DNA from 2 places in the Blautia faecis genome. Region 1 is predicted to be linked to the other one. Evidence: riboswitches for the same ligand, from Rfam matches in the RefSeq annotation. Region 1 holds a riboswitch; the other holds the start of a gene.
What was found. A riboswitch is a leader RNA that binds a small molecule or an ion and turns the genes downstream of it on or off. The one in region 1 is predicted to bind tetrahydrofolate.

Region 2: it holds a riboswitch for tetrahydrofolate, as region 1 does, so the genes downstream of both, PGQ38_RS16815 (folate family ECF transporter S component) here and folE (GTP cyclohydrolase I FolE) in region 1, are expected to answer to the same signal.

What each region holds. Positions count from the first base shown of each region.
Region 1 is NZ_JAQDKY010000033.1:1,541-9,085, forward strand. Features, by position in the region: gene PGQ38_RS14135 (NUDIX hydrolase) at 1-437, opposite strand, end outside; gene PGQ38_RS14140 (aminopeptidase P family protein) at 542-2,329, opposite strand; THF riboswitch at 2,463-2,559, shown strand; gene folE (GTP cyclohydrolase I FolE) at 2,811-3,368, shown strand; gene PGQ38_RS14150 (HD domain-containing protein) at 3,365-3,862, shown strand; gene folP (dihydropteroate synthase) at 3,902-4,711, shown strand; gene folK (2-amino-4-hydroxy-6-hydroxymethyldihydropteridine diphosphokinase) at 4,826-5,659, shown strand; gene PGQ38_RS14165 (hypothetical protein) at 5,872-6,396, opposite strand; gene PGQ38_RS14170 (hypothetical protein) at 6,519-7,370, opposite strand; gene PGQ38_RS14175 (response regulator transcription factor) at 7,410-7,545, opposite strand, start outside.
Region 2 is NZ_JAQDKY010000047.1:8,539-16,083, reverse strand. Features, by position in the region: gene PGQ38_RS16830 (alpha-L-fucosidase) at 1-122, opposite strand, end outside; gene PGQ38_RS16825 (MFS transporter) at 183-1,553, opposite strand; gene galE (UDP-glucose 4-epimerase GalE) at 1,798-2,814, opposite strand; THF riboswitch at 3,009-3,106, shown strand; gene PGQ38_RS16815 (folate family ECF transporter S component) at 3,178-3,744, shown strand; gene PGQ38_RS16810 (helix-turn-helix transcriptional regulator) at 3,897-4,052, opposite strand; gene PGQ38_RS16805 (DUF4179 domain-containing protein) at 4,208-5,593, opposite strand; gene PGQ38_RS16800 (RNA polymerase sigma factor) at 5,590-6,147, opposite strand; partial or broken gene PGQ38_RS16795 (UDP-glucose--hexose-1-phosphate uridylyltransferase) at 6,494-7,207, opposite strand; gene PGQ38_RS16790 (AraC family transcriptional regulator) at 7,382-7,545, opposite strand, start outside.

The sequences.
Region 1 (7,545 bases):
ACAAGCAGCTCTCCCTCATATTGTAGTTTAACAGAGAAAAAAAGTTTTTCCTCTGAAAGAAGCAGGTTCAGAAAAACTTTATCACCTTCCCATGTAGGAAGCTCTGGCACTATTTTCTTATCAACCCAGCATAGTTCGCCTTCATTGCATTCAATCAGTTCCCCGGTATATCCATCGGCTGTAAATACACACATAAGCTCAGATTCACATTCGCTGTTTATAAAGGTTACCAGGCCACGAAATTTGTAGGAAGTAAGTGTGAGTCCTGTTTCTTCTTTTACTTCACGCAGAAGACATTCTTCAGGGGATTCCTGATCTTCTGTATGTCCACCTACACCGATCCATTTGCCTTTATTTATGTCATTTTGCTTTTTTACTCTGTGAAGCATCAAATATTTGCCATCGTTTTCGATATAGCATAAAGTAGTTATTGTCATTTATTCTCCTTCCCGCAGGCACTGCTTTTTCTGTAAAATATAAAACAAGGGCGATGCATATCAGTTTTATACATGCCCCTGTTTACTGTTTTAAATGATTAGCTTCAGATTTCGCGTGTAGCTTCTTTCAGCCATTCTTTTTCCTCTTCTTCCAGATATGGAGAAATCTTTTTATATACCTGTGCATGATAATTATTAAGAAGTGCCCGTTCCTGCACAGTCATCAGCTCGGGAACAACAGCATCCAGATCAAACGGTACCATAGTCAGATGTTCAAAGCACATAAACTGGCCAAATGAGGTTTTCTCTGCTTTTTTGCATACAAGCAGGTTTTCGTGGCGGATTCCATATTGGTTTTCCACATAGTATCCAGGCTCATCTGATGTGATCATACCCTCTTCCAGTACTGCATTATCTCCCTGAATAATTCTCCAGCGGAAGCTGTTTGGTCCTTCATGAACATTCAGAAGATAACCAACTCCATGTCCTGTTCCATGATTAAAATCCTGTCCCATTTCCCATAACGGACCACGCGCCAGATAATCCAGATTTACACCAGTACAGCCATAACGGAATTTGGCATTTCCAAGGTTCAGCATGCCACGTAAAACAGCGGTAAAATATTTCTTCTGCTCGTCATTCACAGAGCCCATAACAATTGTGCGGGTGGTATCTGTAGTACCTTCGTAATAGTGTCCGCCTGTATCTGCCAGAAGGAAATTGCCAGGCTCAATGGCAATATCTGTCTCTGGTGTTGCAGAATAATGGTTGATTGCAGCATGAATGCCATAAGAAATAATGGGGTCAAAGCTGTTGTCGATAAAGTTCTCCTGCTGGGCACGGAAGCTGTACAGCTTCTCTCCTGCACTTAACTCTGTTATTGGAATTTTGCCAACATTTTTCTTTAGCCAGCAGATGAATTTGGTAAGCGCAACTCCGTCTTTGATATGAGCGATACGTTCATTTTCTACTTCTACTGGATTTTTAATTGATTTTGGAAGAAAAGTCAGGTTGGCTTCATCCAGAATCGTTACTTCCTTCGGAATACTGTTTACCAGACGACAGTTGGCTTTCTTTTTACAAAGAAGAACTGTCATGTCTTTCTCAAATGTTTTTACATATTCATAAATGCTGTCATAGGGCAAAATGGTTACGCCATCCTTAGATAATGCGTCCAGAATTGAAGCCGAAAATGCTTTTTCATTTGCAAACAGCCTGATTTCTGTTTTGGTCATGACCAAATAAGAGAGAACAACCGGACAGCAATGTACATCGCCGCCACGAATATTCAGCAGCCATGCAATGTCATCCAGAGAAGTCAGTACAAATCCATCTGCACCTTTCTCTTCCATTGATTTACGGATTCTTCCACATTTGTCAGCACGGGATTCGCCTGCCCATTTTACATCCAGTTCCATAACCGGTTCGCAGGAAAGTGCCGGACGATCTTCCCAGATTTCTCCTACCAGATCAGAATCCGTCTGAAGAGTGGCTCCTTTTTTTGCAAGAAGTTCGGCCAGTTCATCTGCTTCTTCGGCGCTGACGGTTCTTCCGTCAAAACCAAGGCACATTCCCTCGCCTAATTTTTCTTCCAGAAACTGGTGCACAGTGGGAACATCTGGTTCTCCCATTTTAAAAAGCTCTACACCCGTTCCCTCCAGCTGTGCGGCCGCCTGGATGAAATATCTTCCATCTGTCCACAATCCAGCCATATCCTGCATGATGACTGCTCTGCCGGCAGATCCGGTAAAACCTGTAATATATTTTCTGCACTTAAAGTATTCTCCTACATATTCAGATGCATGAAAATCATCTGTGGGAACAAGATAAGCATCTATTTTCTTCTCTGCCATTACTTCCCGAAGTGCGGTGATTCGTTCTTTAACTGTCATAAAACTGACTCCTTCCAGTGAATTTTGTCTATTCCTATTATAATATCCACGTTACCTTTTCGCAACCTGTTTAAGAAAAAACACTTTTCTATTCCCAAAAGACGTGATATACTAACTTTCGAAATGAATGATATGCAAAATAGGATTTTATGCGTCAAGTGTTCGGTGAATGGGGAGTTGTCACTGAAACGAAAAGCACGTCTTACGGTATATTATCCGCACCCGTTGCAAGCACTATAAGAGGGATATCTCATATTGTGTCAGAGCCTGCCTGAAAGGGATTTTCTACAAGACGCACGTTGCGATTTGTGGAAACGTTTTTTAACAGACTCAAGGGAATGTTTTCGACATACATTCTATCACAATTGGAGATATCCTTTTTTGCGTATTAAGCAGGCAGATATTCGAATTCGAAAATCCTTCCCCGGTTTTATCAAAAAAGGATAGTCTCCGCAATCAAATACAAAGGAGGTTATTTTTAATGGTTGACAAACAAAAAGTAGAACAGGCCATCCGCCTGCTTCTGGAAGGAATCGGTGAGGATATTACCCGGGAGGGACTGATTGATACTCCCGACAGAATTGCACGTATGTGCGAGGAAATTTACGGTGGTCTCGATCAGGAAGCAGATCCCCATTTACTGAAGCAGTTTCCAGTAGAAAATAATGAGATCGTATTGGAAAAAGATATTACTTTTTACTCTATGTGCGAGCATCATCTGATGCCTTTTTATGGTAAGGCGCACCTGGCTTATATTCCCGATGGAAAAGTCACAGGATTAAGCAAGCTGGCACGTACGGTAGAGGTTTATGCCAGAAGACCGCAGATCCAGGAACGCCTCACAGTACAGATTGCGGACGCTCTGGAGCGTGCCCTCTCTCCGAAGGGAATTATGGTTATGCTGGAAGCAGAACACACCTGCATGACCATGCGAGGCGTTAAAAAGCCAGGAAGCAAAACAATTACGACTGTAACCCGCGGAGCCTTCAAAGAAGATAAGGAGCTGCAGAAAATGTTCCTTTCCATGGTCGGAAAATGAGCAGTTCTTTTTCTGAAACAAACCGTATTTCTTTAATCTGGCGGCATCCCCTTTATCAAAAGCACTGTAAGAAAATACAGGAGCTTGAAAAAGATCGTATTTTCTGCAGACATACGCCGGAACACTTTCTGGATGTTGCCAGGCTGATGTATATTTATTCTCTGGAAAACAAGCTTAATCTGTCCAGAGAAATCATTTATGCCACTGCTCTTCTTCATGACATTGGCCGTGCGCAGCAATATCTGTCGGGTATTTCTCATGACATTGCAGGAGCTGAAATAGCCGGAAAGATTCTGGCAGATCTGCATTTTACAGAGCAGGAAAAAGAGGAAATATTATCTGCGATCAGTCAGCACAGGACGGATGGATCTGATAATGTGTTGGCTATGCTGCTATATAAGGCTGATAAAAAGTCCAGAAATTGTTTTTCCTGTTCAGCAGCTTCAGAATGTTACTGGCCTTCTGAGAAAAAAAATCTGACAATTGAATATTAAGCCTTCTAAAAAATCTAACAGAAAGGATGGTTTCTATTTATGAAAATTGGAAATCGTTTTTTTGATACACAAAATCACACTTATATAATGGGAATTTTAAATATTACTCCTGATTCTTTTTCCGATGGCGGGAAATGGAATCATTTAGATGAAGCTTTGCGGCATACAGAAGCCATGATCGCGGATGGTGCGGATATTATCGATATTGGCGGGGAGTCTACGCGTCCCGGACACACGCCGGTCAGTGCAGAGGAAGAAGCTCAGAGAGTTTTGCCCGTTATCGAAGCGGTCAGAAAACGTTTTGACATTCCCATTTCTGTAGATACCTTCAAAAGCAGCGTGGCAGAAAGTGCGATTCAGGCCGGTGCAGATCTGGTCAACGATATCTGGGGATTAAAATATGATTCTGAAATGGGCGCTGTAATTGCCAAATATGATGCTGCATGCTGTCTCATGCACAATAAGTCCAATACAGAATATAACAATTTTCTCATTGATATGCTTTCTGAGACACAGGAATGTGTCAATCTTGCAAGAAAAGCAGGAATCAAAGATGAGAAAATCATTCTCGATCCAGGGGTTGGATTTGGAAAAACATTTGAGATGAATCTGGAAACTATGAATCATCTGGAGCTTTTTAAGAATCTGGGCTTTCCGGTTCTTCTTGGCACCTCACGCAAGTCGATGATCGGACTGGCACTTGATCTGCCTGTAGACCAGCGTGTAGAGGGAACACTGGCTACCAGTGTAATTGGTGTGATGAAGGGCTGTTCTTTTGTGCGTGTTCATGATGTCAAGGAAAACAGACGCGTGATCCAGATGACAGAAGCAATTTTGGGTTGTAATTGAGAGTAAAGAGGACATTCGCAATCCGCTTTGCTACTTGCTCATGAACGCAGTCGCGAAGCGACTGCGTTCAAATTCCTCAAAATTGTAAATAGCCAACAGAAAGGAACAACTGTTATGGATGAAACCAGATTTGATAAAATAGAAATTAAAGAACTGGAAATTTTTGCCAACCATGGTGTCTATCCGGAAGAAAATGTACTTGGACAAAAATTTGTTATTTCTGCCACCCTCTTTACCCACACACGTCAGGCCGGGTTAACGGATGATCTGTCTGCTTCTATCAATTACGGAGAAGTCAGCCACATGATTACAGATTTCACCAGAAAACATACTTTTAAGCTTCTGGAAGCACTTGCAGAAAATCTTGCAGAGATGCTGCTCGACTCTCTTTCCGATCTGGAACAGATCACACTGAAAATTGAAAAGCCCTGGGCTCCTGTTGGTCTTCCACTGAAAACCGTATCTGTGGAAATCACAAGAAAATGGCATACTGCATACATTGCTTTTGGCTCTAATATGGGAGATAAAAAGCTGTTCATCGACAATGGGATACGTGGTTTGAAAAAAACAAAAGGATGCCGGATAGAGGCCGTTTCTGATTATCTTGTAACAGAACCTTATGGTGTTACCGATCAGGATGAATTTCTGAATGGAGTTTTGAAAATGCGTACCCTTCTTTCACCGGAAGAATTGCTGGAACGTCTTCATCAGCTGGAACAGGAGGCAAACCGGGAACGTATTATTCACTGGGGTCCTCGTACTCTGGATCTGGATATTCTCTTTTATGATCAGGAAATCATTGATACTGCAGATCTTCACATCCCCCATCCGGATATGCAGAATCGTGACTTTGTGCTGGCTCCTATGAACCAGATTGCCCCTTACCTCAGGCATCCTGTACTAAATCAGACAATTTCACAGCTTTTAAATATTCTTCTTTGCCGCTAAACGAACATGTCGCCTACCGGCTACATCACATATGAAAGTCAGCTGTTCCGCGCCTATAGCACTCCCACAGCTGCCGACCGCATTCGTAATCCGTGCTATCACGCCACCGTACGGTTCCGTATACAGCGGTTCAACCAACTTAACAAGTGACAATCTAACATTGGGGCTGCCGGAAAACAGGCAGCCCCTTGTGTAATAATTCGCATCTGCTGTCAGGAAGTGAGACGCTGTCCGCAATATTCACAGTTGCACAGGCGGCCTTTTATTATCTGATTCTTTGCACCGCAGCTGGGACAGGTAACTGTAATATAAATCTTCTCATTCACACGTCTGTTTGGTGCAGTAATCAATATATAATTTTCTTCTCTGTCTATCTGAATATTTCGAATATACCCTTTGGCAATCATTTTTTCCAGTTTCCTTACAGCATCTTTTCCCATCTCAGTCTCAAACTTCTCAAATGAGAGCGTGCTCTGGGCATAAGATTCAAACCAACAGGCTATTTCTCTGGCTTTTTTCTTCTTCAATGCTTTCTGGATTTCCCGGAAGGTGGGATACAAAAATAACAATCCCAGTATAATCTCCGTTGCTGCCATTCCCCAGCATCCTTCACCAATATATTTCTCTGCTGCGCCAATAGCTCCCAGAGTAAAAAGTATACAGAAGCCACAAAGAACCCATTTCAGTTTTCCTAACACTCCTGTTTTTTTATTCTTTTCTGTTAAAAAATCATTCATGTCTGTTTCCTCTTTCCCCAATTAATCAATCTCTGTTATATACGAAAGCCTGTTTAAAAAATCATTCCTGCAATCTGCACACCCTGATGAATCTTCTGTCAGCATATACCAAAATCCGTCTGTCAGCCAGCTCCCAGCAAAAGCCACGCATCGCCTAACGGATCGTAATAATAAACCACATTATCTCCTGCCGCATAATATTTTTCTTTTGTAAAATGTTCCTCATGATCTGTCCCTATAACAAATACCGGACAGTTTCTTCCCTCAATATACTCCTCCGTACCGGTATACCACAGGGACATTCCAAGACCAAGGTAATAACTAACTTCGTCTATTTGCGCAATCAAGTCCCTGGCAATATTTATATCCAATGAATAATCATACTCTGATTGATACTCATCCCAATCATAATATATTGAAAAATCATAGCAGTAGGCTTCCGCTGCAAGGTGTCCATCCTTTAGCGATACCATAGGATGGTATTGCACACTCATATTCTGCTTCTGCACAGAAACCATTACATTGGAAAAAATCTCGCTCATATTGCAGCGCAGGATAATGACTTCATTTTCCTGCCCCATATACCATGGATTGTTCAGATCTTCCAAATATTCCCCTTCTTCCGTAACCTGAGTCGGATAAATACTGATCTTACAATCAAGTCCTGGAACAATAGCATAGATTTCATAACCTCCTGCATCAACAACAGTTCCATCCTGCAAAAAAGGATAAGCCGCAGCCAATTCTTCCTGCCTGGTATATTCAAGTATCTCTGATGTATCTGCATTTTCATAAGTGTAGCCCAGAAATGCCATTCCAGCCTGGCATTCATTTTCTCTGATAATGTCTTGCAAAATTGCCAGATTCTCTTCTGCCCCAGAAGTTTGGGCAGATACTTCTCTCACACATTCACCGTAGTTACTAAAAGAAAACAGTACTGCGCAAACACATACAGTAATAGAAAATTTTTTCATACTTTCAGCTCCTTCCTGTCAGAATATGCCTATGCCTTTCTATTTCAGTGTGGTTACAATCAATTTACTTTCCAACGCAGCTGCTATCAGATCTTCCTTACAGCTATATCCTGCCTTGTCAATCATTTCCTGAAAATTCCATCTTACCCCGGAAGTCGAACAATCCATTTTCCTT
Region 2 (7,545 bases), on a different contig from region 1:
GTAAAGGTATTTACTGTAAAATGAATGAAACAGAAAAATTCCATGCTTTCATATGCAATCTGTCTTGCGGTCGGTACTGCTTCAATTAATCTTTTGTCTTCTTTTAAGCCGCTATAGTTCATAATCATCCTCTAGACATTTTTATTGTTACATCCCATTGCTATATTTCGTTATCTTAATGATTATTTTGCTTTCAGCATTTTACTGTTCTTTAATTCTTCATTTGCCTTTTCTACATTCATCTGTGACATAATAAAAGTAATGATTACACAAATCACAACTGGAATCCACAGATACATAGTATGAAGCATGCTAAGGCAGGAATCCGGCTGTACAGCAAGTGAACTGTTAAAGTGGCTGAATTCCAGAAGCCAGCCTGTAATCGCAGTTCCAAGTCCTCCTCCAAGTTTCACACCAAGGGAAGTACAGGAATACATGGTTCCGTCTACACGTTTATGCTTTGTCAGATAAGTATACTCTGAACAGTTAGCAATCACCGCATTCATATCACCCTGCCATGGTCCCATACCAAATGCAGCAACGGCTGTAAAGGCAATCATAAGCGGTACGCTTCCCATATAAGCAGCAACTACTACAAGGGCACGTCCAATGGTTCCAATGGTATATCCAACCAGATTCAGCTTATATAACCCTTTCCATTTTGCTACTAAAGATGGTGTAATAACCAGTGCAATGATTAACGGGATATTGATTGCCCAGGAAAATACCGGGAACAGATCCTCGTTTTTCAATACATACATCATGTAATAAATACCCATACTGAGCATTGCGGAATAAATCTGCTGCAGAATGTAGGTTACGCAGATCATAATATAAAATCTGTTGGAAAATAACAGTTTTGCAGCTTCAATAAGGCTATATTTTTCATCTACTGCGCTTGATGCATCTTCGTTTAAGACTTCTTCTGGAAGCTCTTTTACAGATAATGCAGAAACTGTATTTATAATAAGTCCAATGATGGCATAAATGATTGCTACAATTCTCCATCCAGCAGCTCCCCCTCCCATAATCTCAACAAACTTGATAGTAACAGACTGGATCAAAAGACTGGTAGAAAATGCAAAGATAAAACGGTAAGATCCCATTTCTACACGTTCTTTGCTGTTTTTGGTAATCAGAGCTGTAAGAGCTGAATATGCAATGTTATTTGCTGTATAGAACACTGCATTTAACAGGGAATATGCAATAAAGAACCATGCATACTGCGCTGTCTGTCCAAGACTTTCCGGAATTGCAAATACACCGATCAAAGTAACTGCACAGCCGATATAACCATACAGCATCCAGGGTTTTGCTTTTCCCATTTTTGTTTTTGTCTTATCAATCATAGAGCCGAAGAAAATATCGGTCACTCCATCAAACAGTTTTGATACTGCAATCAATGTTCCTACAATACCCGGGTTCAATCCAACAGTATTGGTCAGATAGAGCATTACGAAGGTGGAAAGGAATGCATATACCACATTTCCAGCCACATCTCCGGAACCGTATCCGACTTTGTTGTACCATTTCAAATATCTTTTTTCTTCCATGTTTTCCTTCTCTTTCTCCTGTTTTTTCAGGTTTATTTTCGTACTTCCTTAATCCGAATATAATTATATCTTTATCTTTCCCAAAATTACATAAACAACATTTAACAAAACATGCACAAAATTGTAGAATTTTAAAAAATAGAACATTTCAGGATAAAAAATGCGTTCATTTATAACATAAGGTCAATTATTCAAAAAAATAAGAGGGCTGCATCTTACAGCTCTCTTATTTTAAATATACATCCTATTCTTCATATCCCTGCGGATTATTAGACTGCCATCTCCAGGAATCTTCACACATCTCACGGATACCGTTCTCTGCTTTCCAGCCAAGCTCTTTTTCTGCCTTAGATGCATCACAATAACAAGTTGCAATATCTCCGGCTCGGCGAGGTTTGATCACATATGGAATTTTCACACCAGTTGCAGCTTCAAAATTCTTTACAATATCAAGAACACTATAGCCCTTTCCGGTTCCCAGATTGTAAATCGCAAGCCCAGGATTTTCCCCGATTTTCTTAAGCGCTTTTACATGCCCCTTTGCCAGATCCACAACATGAATATAGTCTCTTACACCAGTTCCATCCGGAGTATCATAATCATTTCCAAATACACCAAGTTCCTTCAGCTTACCAACTGCTACCTGTGTAATATATGGCATAAGGTTATTGGGAATGCCATTTGGGTTCTCTCCAATTGTTCCACTCTTATGTGCGCCAATTGGATTAAAGTAACGAAGAAGCATAACATTCCATTCTGGATCTGCTTTCTGGATATCGGTAAGCACTTGTTCCAGCATGGATTTTGTCCAGCCATACGGATTCGTACACTGTCCCTTTGGGCATTCTTCTGTAATCGGAATCTGTGCCGGATCTCCATATACAGTTGCTGAGGAAGAGAAAATAATATTTTTCACATTATGTTTTCTCATTACATCAACCAGGGTTAAAGTGCCTGCTATGTTATTTTCATAATACTCCCAGGGCTTAACCACAGATTCTCCAACTGCCTTCAAACCTGCAAAATGGATGCAGGACTCAATAGTTTCCTTGTCAAAAATATCATTTAAAGCATCTCTGTCCAGAATGTCTGCCTTATAAAACTTCACTGGTTTTCCTGTGATTTTTGATACTCTGTCCAGTGCTTTTTCACTTGCATTGCTTAAATTGTCCAGTACCACAACATCATATCCTGCATTCTGAAGCTCCACTACCGTGTGGCTTCCAATATAACCAGCACCACCTGTAACTAAAATTGCCATAATGATTCCTCCTGAACGGTTTTTTCTTTTATTATAGTCTGATTTTTGTAAAAACATATGGACAAAGTTTTAGAAAATATGGAGAAAATGCCACGATTTCTTGTCTGTTTTCTTAATTGCAAAAACTTATATTTTTATATATTTTTTTCTTGCTTTTTCCAATAATTTGCTATATACTGCCCCATGTAAAGTAATGCAGAGTAAATTCATGAGCGTAAAGTGCCTTCCGGATGGAGAGTTGCCGGAGGACGAAAAGAGAAATCTTGCGGTTCGTGGATTGCTTCTCGCTGCAACAGAAGATAAATATGAATCCATAAATTATCTCCTATTGTGAGCGAAAAAAGAAAAGGAGGTAATTTTTTTATGGAGAAAACAAAGAACATGTTTCTCACCTCAGCCAAAGAGCTGAAAACCACTTCTACACTGGCAGTCTGTGCAATGCTTGCTGCCCTGGCACTGATTTTAAATTCAGTTGCTTCTATCAATATCGGTCCCTATGTAAAAATTGGATTTTCCGGTATCCCAAACCAGATTGCTGATTATTTGTTTGGACCCATTACCGGATGTCTGTTTGCCGGTGTGCTGGATATTGTGAAATTCTTTATCCGCCCTGATGGTCCATTTTTCTTTGGGTTCACCTTTAACGCAATGCTCGCGGCATTTATTTATGGATGTTTTTACTACAAACATAAGCTCACTTTCCGTCGCGTGCTGATTGCAAAACTGGTTGTCGTTCTGATTGTAAATGTTCTGTTAAATACCTTATGGCTGGACATGCTCTACGGAAAAGGATTCCTTGCAATCCTCCCAATGCGTACTGTAAAGAACTTGATCATGTGGCCAATCGATTCCTTTATCTTCTTTACCATCACAAGATTGATTGAGCAGACAGGAATTTTTAATCTTTTTAGAAAACCGGCTGCCAACTGATTACATATATTTGAAAATATAAAAACTTTGCGATATCAAATAAAAAACGCGAATATTCCAGTACTAAATAAGCCACTGATATTCGCGTTTCTTATTATCCTAACCACTTAAAAGAAGGATAGTATCTTACAACAGCTTTCCCCAAAATCTGGTCAAATCGCACGAATTTGTTTTTCCATGAACGTGAAGCTCTTTTCATTCTCCCAATTAGACACAGTCTGTCTGGTAACATGAAATATTTTTCCAAATCCCTCCTGGGTCAGCGCCTTTTCTTTTCGTATTTTTAATATCTGCGTTCCAATGTTCATATTTGCTCTGCTCCTGTTCTTCCTATCGGTTTTGCTTCTCACTTGGATTATATAAAAAATTCTGCCAAATGAAAAGCAATTTACCTTTTACAGTGAAAAAAACAGGTATGCAAAGCTTCTTTGACATGGTATTTTTTAAGAAGATTCACGTTTCTCTACTTAATCTGAATCCTTATTTTTTCACCGACAGGTGTCCAGTCAGATTCTGCAGTGATTTCACCTGTAGTTCCATCATATGCGCTTTCTTCGGTTCCATAATCTTCATCCGTTTTATCTGCTGCGTCGGTATTTTCTTTCTGGTCTGTATCGTCTTGAAGCCTTACTTCTGTGGGAGCATCTGCCCCTCCGATAATTTGAGTTTCAACCGGCTCCTCTGCATCTGACGGATTCTCTCCCTCCAAAGTATCCTCTGGAACTTCTTCTACTTCTTCTGTAGTCTCACCAATTTCTACAAAATCGTCATCAACCCAGACAGTGTCTGCAGCAGCCATATAAGGCTCTCTGGTATAAAGCTGTAATTCCAGATAATCGCTGTCAATATCCGGAAGTAAAAGAACCGGACCGTCAGAATCCAGCTGATACATGCCCCAGAAACTGGTTTTAAAACTCCATTGAGATTTACCATCTGCTGAATTACTGCGCAGTTCATACTGTACCTGATTTCCTTTACTGTCTGTCCCCATAAGCATCATCTCATTACCATTATACAGCTTTTCCTCAAGTTCTTCCGGAATTTCTGCCGTAATTATACTTTGCAGTTTATTCATGGAAAAGTCTGTTAATTTTACGGTTCCTTCTTCTGTTTTAACAGAAACATCTTCCAGCTTTTTATGAACTGTCTGTTTCATAAGCTCCGCATGGGGAATAGAAAAATCAAACTCAAACTCTGCAAAATAATCTTCGCCAAGATTTTCATTTTGATAGGCACCAAGTACCAAATGTACTTCCGGATTTTCTCCCAGATCCCCACCAAGGGAAAAGCGGGATTCCAGAACAGCATCATAGACATTTTCATCCAGTCCAATATTTAGTAAATCCTCATCCGAATACGGCAGATAGTGTCCGCTTTCGTATTCTTCAATTTTCTGTCCATTTATTGTAGTTTTCTGATAATCAATGTCAAGCTGTGTATTGGCAAAGGTCCAGGCATCCTGACCATCATCCGTGCCCTTTTGCCCGGAAGATTTTTTTTCTGCATGCACCTTTGTTAACAGAACCCCATTATCCAAAACAACTTCTTTTAATGTTACAGTAATTCCTTTGTCTTCTTTAGAGGTATTCAACACTTCCGTATAAGATTCAATGCTTTTGGGGAAACCAAGGGTTTCTCCTATGGACAATGTAATATTTTTTATTGCAGCCTGGATATGTGGATTAGAAAAGATAACAGAACCCAAGGTGACGATCACGCAGGCAGCTGCTGCTTTGCTCCACCCTTTTGGCCTCCGGTTTTCCTTTTTTTCACTCCATTCCCGCTCTGCTTCCTCTATATATTTCGGATCAATATTACCAAATTCTTTTGAAAAATCAAATTTTTTCATATGCGTCCTCCTTCTTTTTCCAACAGTTTCAACAGCTTTTTCCGGTTTCTGTATAAATTCATTTTCACGCTTCCCGCTGACATATGATGCTTTTTGGATATTGCAGAAACAGGATCTAAAAACCAGTATCTTCGTACAAAAATATTTCTGTCCTTTGGAGACATTTCTTCCAAAAAACGATTTATGGTTTCCATCAGTTCTTTTTCCGCCAGCTGTTCTTCCACGGTATAAGTTACATTTAGCTGATCCATTTCCTCTATAACATCTGCCATATGAACATCCGGGCGCTTGCCTGCAAACTTTTTCCTTAAACGGTCGATACTAAGATTTCTTGTAATCCGACCGCAAAAGTGTGCCAATACAGGAGGATGCGTAGGAGGAATCTGTGACCATACTGAAAACCAGGTATCATTCAGACATTCCTCGGCATCTTCTCTATTTGCCAATAAATTCCAGGCAATCTTGTAGCAATAGGGATGATACTTAGTACTTAATTCTATAATTCCATTCTCATCTCTTTTCAAAAACAGGTTTATAATTTCATCATCATTCATTTACAGGTTGTCCTCCGGGTTTCTTTAAGCTAAAAGTCACTGTCCATAATCTGACCAGCAACAGATAAGGCGCCTTTTTGAATAAAAATATTTCCATTCATATTATATATCGTAAAAAATAGTGGATGGTAACAAAAAAATTTAATTTTTTTCAGTTGAGATCCAAACTACAGTTTTGGTTTTCAGAAGATTACCTTTTAGGGGTAAAAATAATGAAAAGCAGCCGATATTCTCATTTTATATATCATGAGATACCGGCTGCAACTGCTGTTATAAAATATTTTCTTGTTCTGTAGTTTTGTACTTCATACTACAGCATTCATTATAATCACGGTCAGAATACGTCCTATAAACAGTCCACAAAACGCATAAAATCTTCTCTTCCTTTTGGTGTGCATTTATAAACTCCGGCATCTTCCAGCACATGAACAAACACCAGTCCTACTTCTTTTTGAAGAATTGCATGAATGTTCTCTGCATTAATATCCGGATATTTTTCCAGCAATTCTTTCACCCAGTCCTCATGCTTTGTTATTTTTTCATTTGAAGAAATATCTTTTCCAGATAAAATGTATTCCTCTAAAAGCTCCAGCTCTTCTTTTAATCTGGCCGGAAGAGCTGCAAGCCCCATTACCTCGATCAGCCCGATATTTTCCTTTTTAATATGATGGTACTGTGCATGTGGATGATATACACCAAGTGGATGTTCTTTCGTCGTAATATTATTGCGAAGTGTCAGATCCAGCTCGTATACATCCCCCACTTTACGGGCAATTGGGGTTATAGTATTATGTGGCTCTCCGTCCGTATTGGCAAATACAAAGGCTGCTTCATCTGTATAACCTCTCCATGCCTGCAGCACATGTGTTGCAAGGTCAATCAACCGTTCTGGATTTTTATGACGGATACGGAGCACTGATAACGGCCACTTTACAATTCCCGCTTCCACATCCTTAAATCCAGGAATGGTCACATGCTTTTCAATCGGTGCCTTAGCCATTGCGAAGGTATAATGTCCTCCCTGGAAATGGTCATGGCTTAAAATAGAACCGCCTACAAGCTGCTCAATGTTCTGAAATTCCTGTTCCGGTGCAGTGTAATCATCCTCGTAAAATACATCCAGCAGAAGATTTGTTGTGTAATTTCTCTCACATTCCGGTATCAGTTCCGTCTCGACTCCATACTGTACCAGTTTTGCAATACTCTCACTCAGCATATTTTTATCCTCTCTTTTCTATATGATTTCATTTTGCAGAACAAACTTTTCTCTGTACAGATTCCGGTATTCTCTTGGTGTCATTTTGTAGCGTTCCCTGAAAACCCGGTTAAAAGTCCGCTGACTTTCAAATCCTGCATCCATGGAAATGTCCGTAATGCTTTTGTCAGTACACTCTAAAT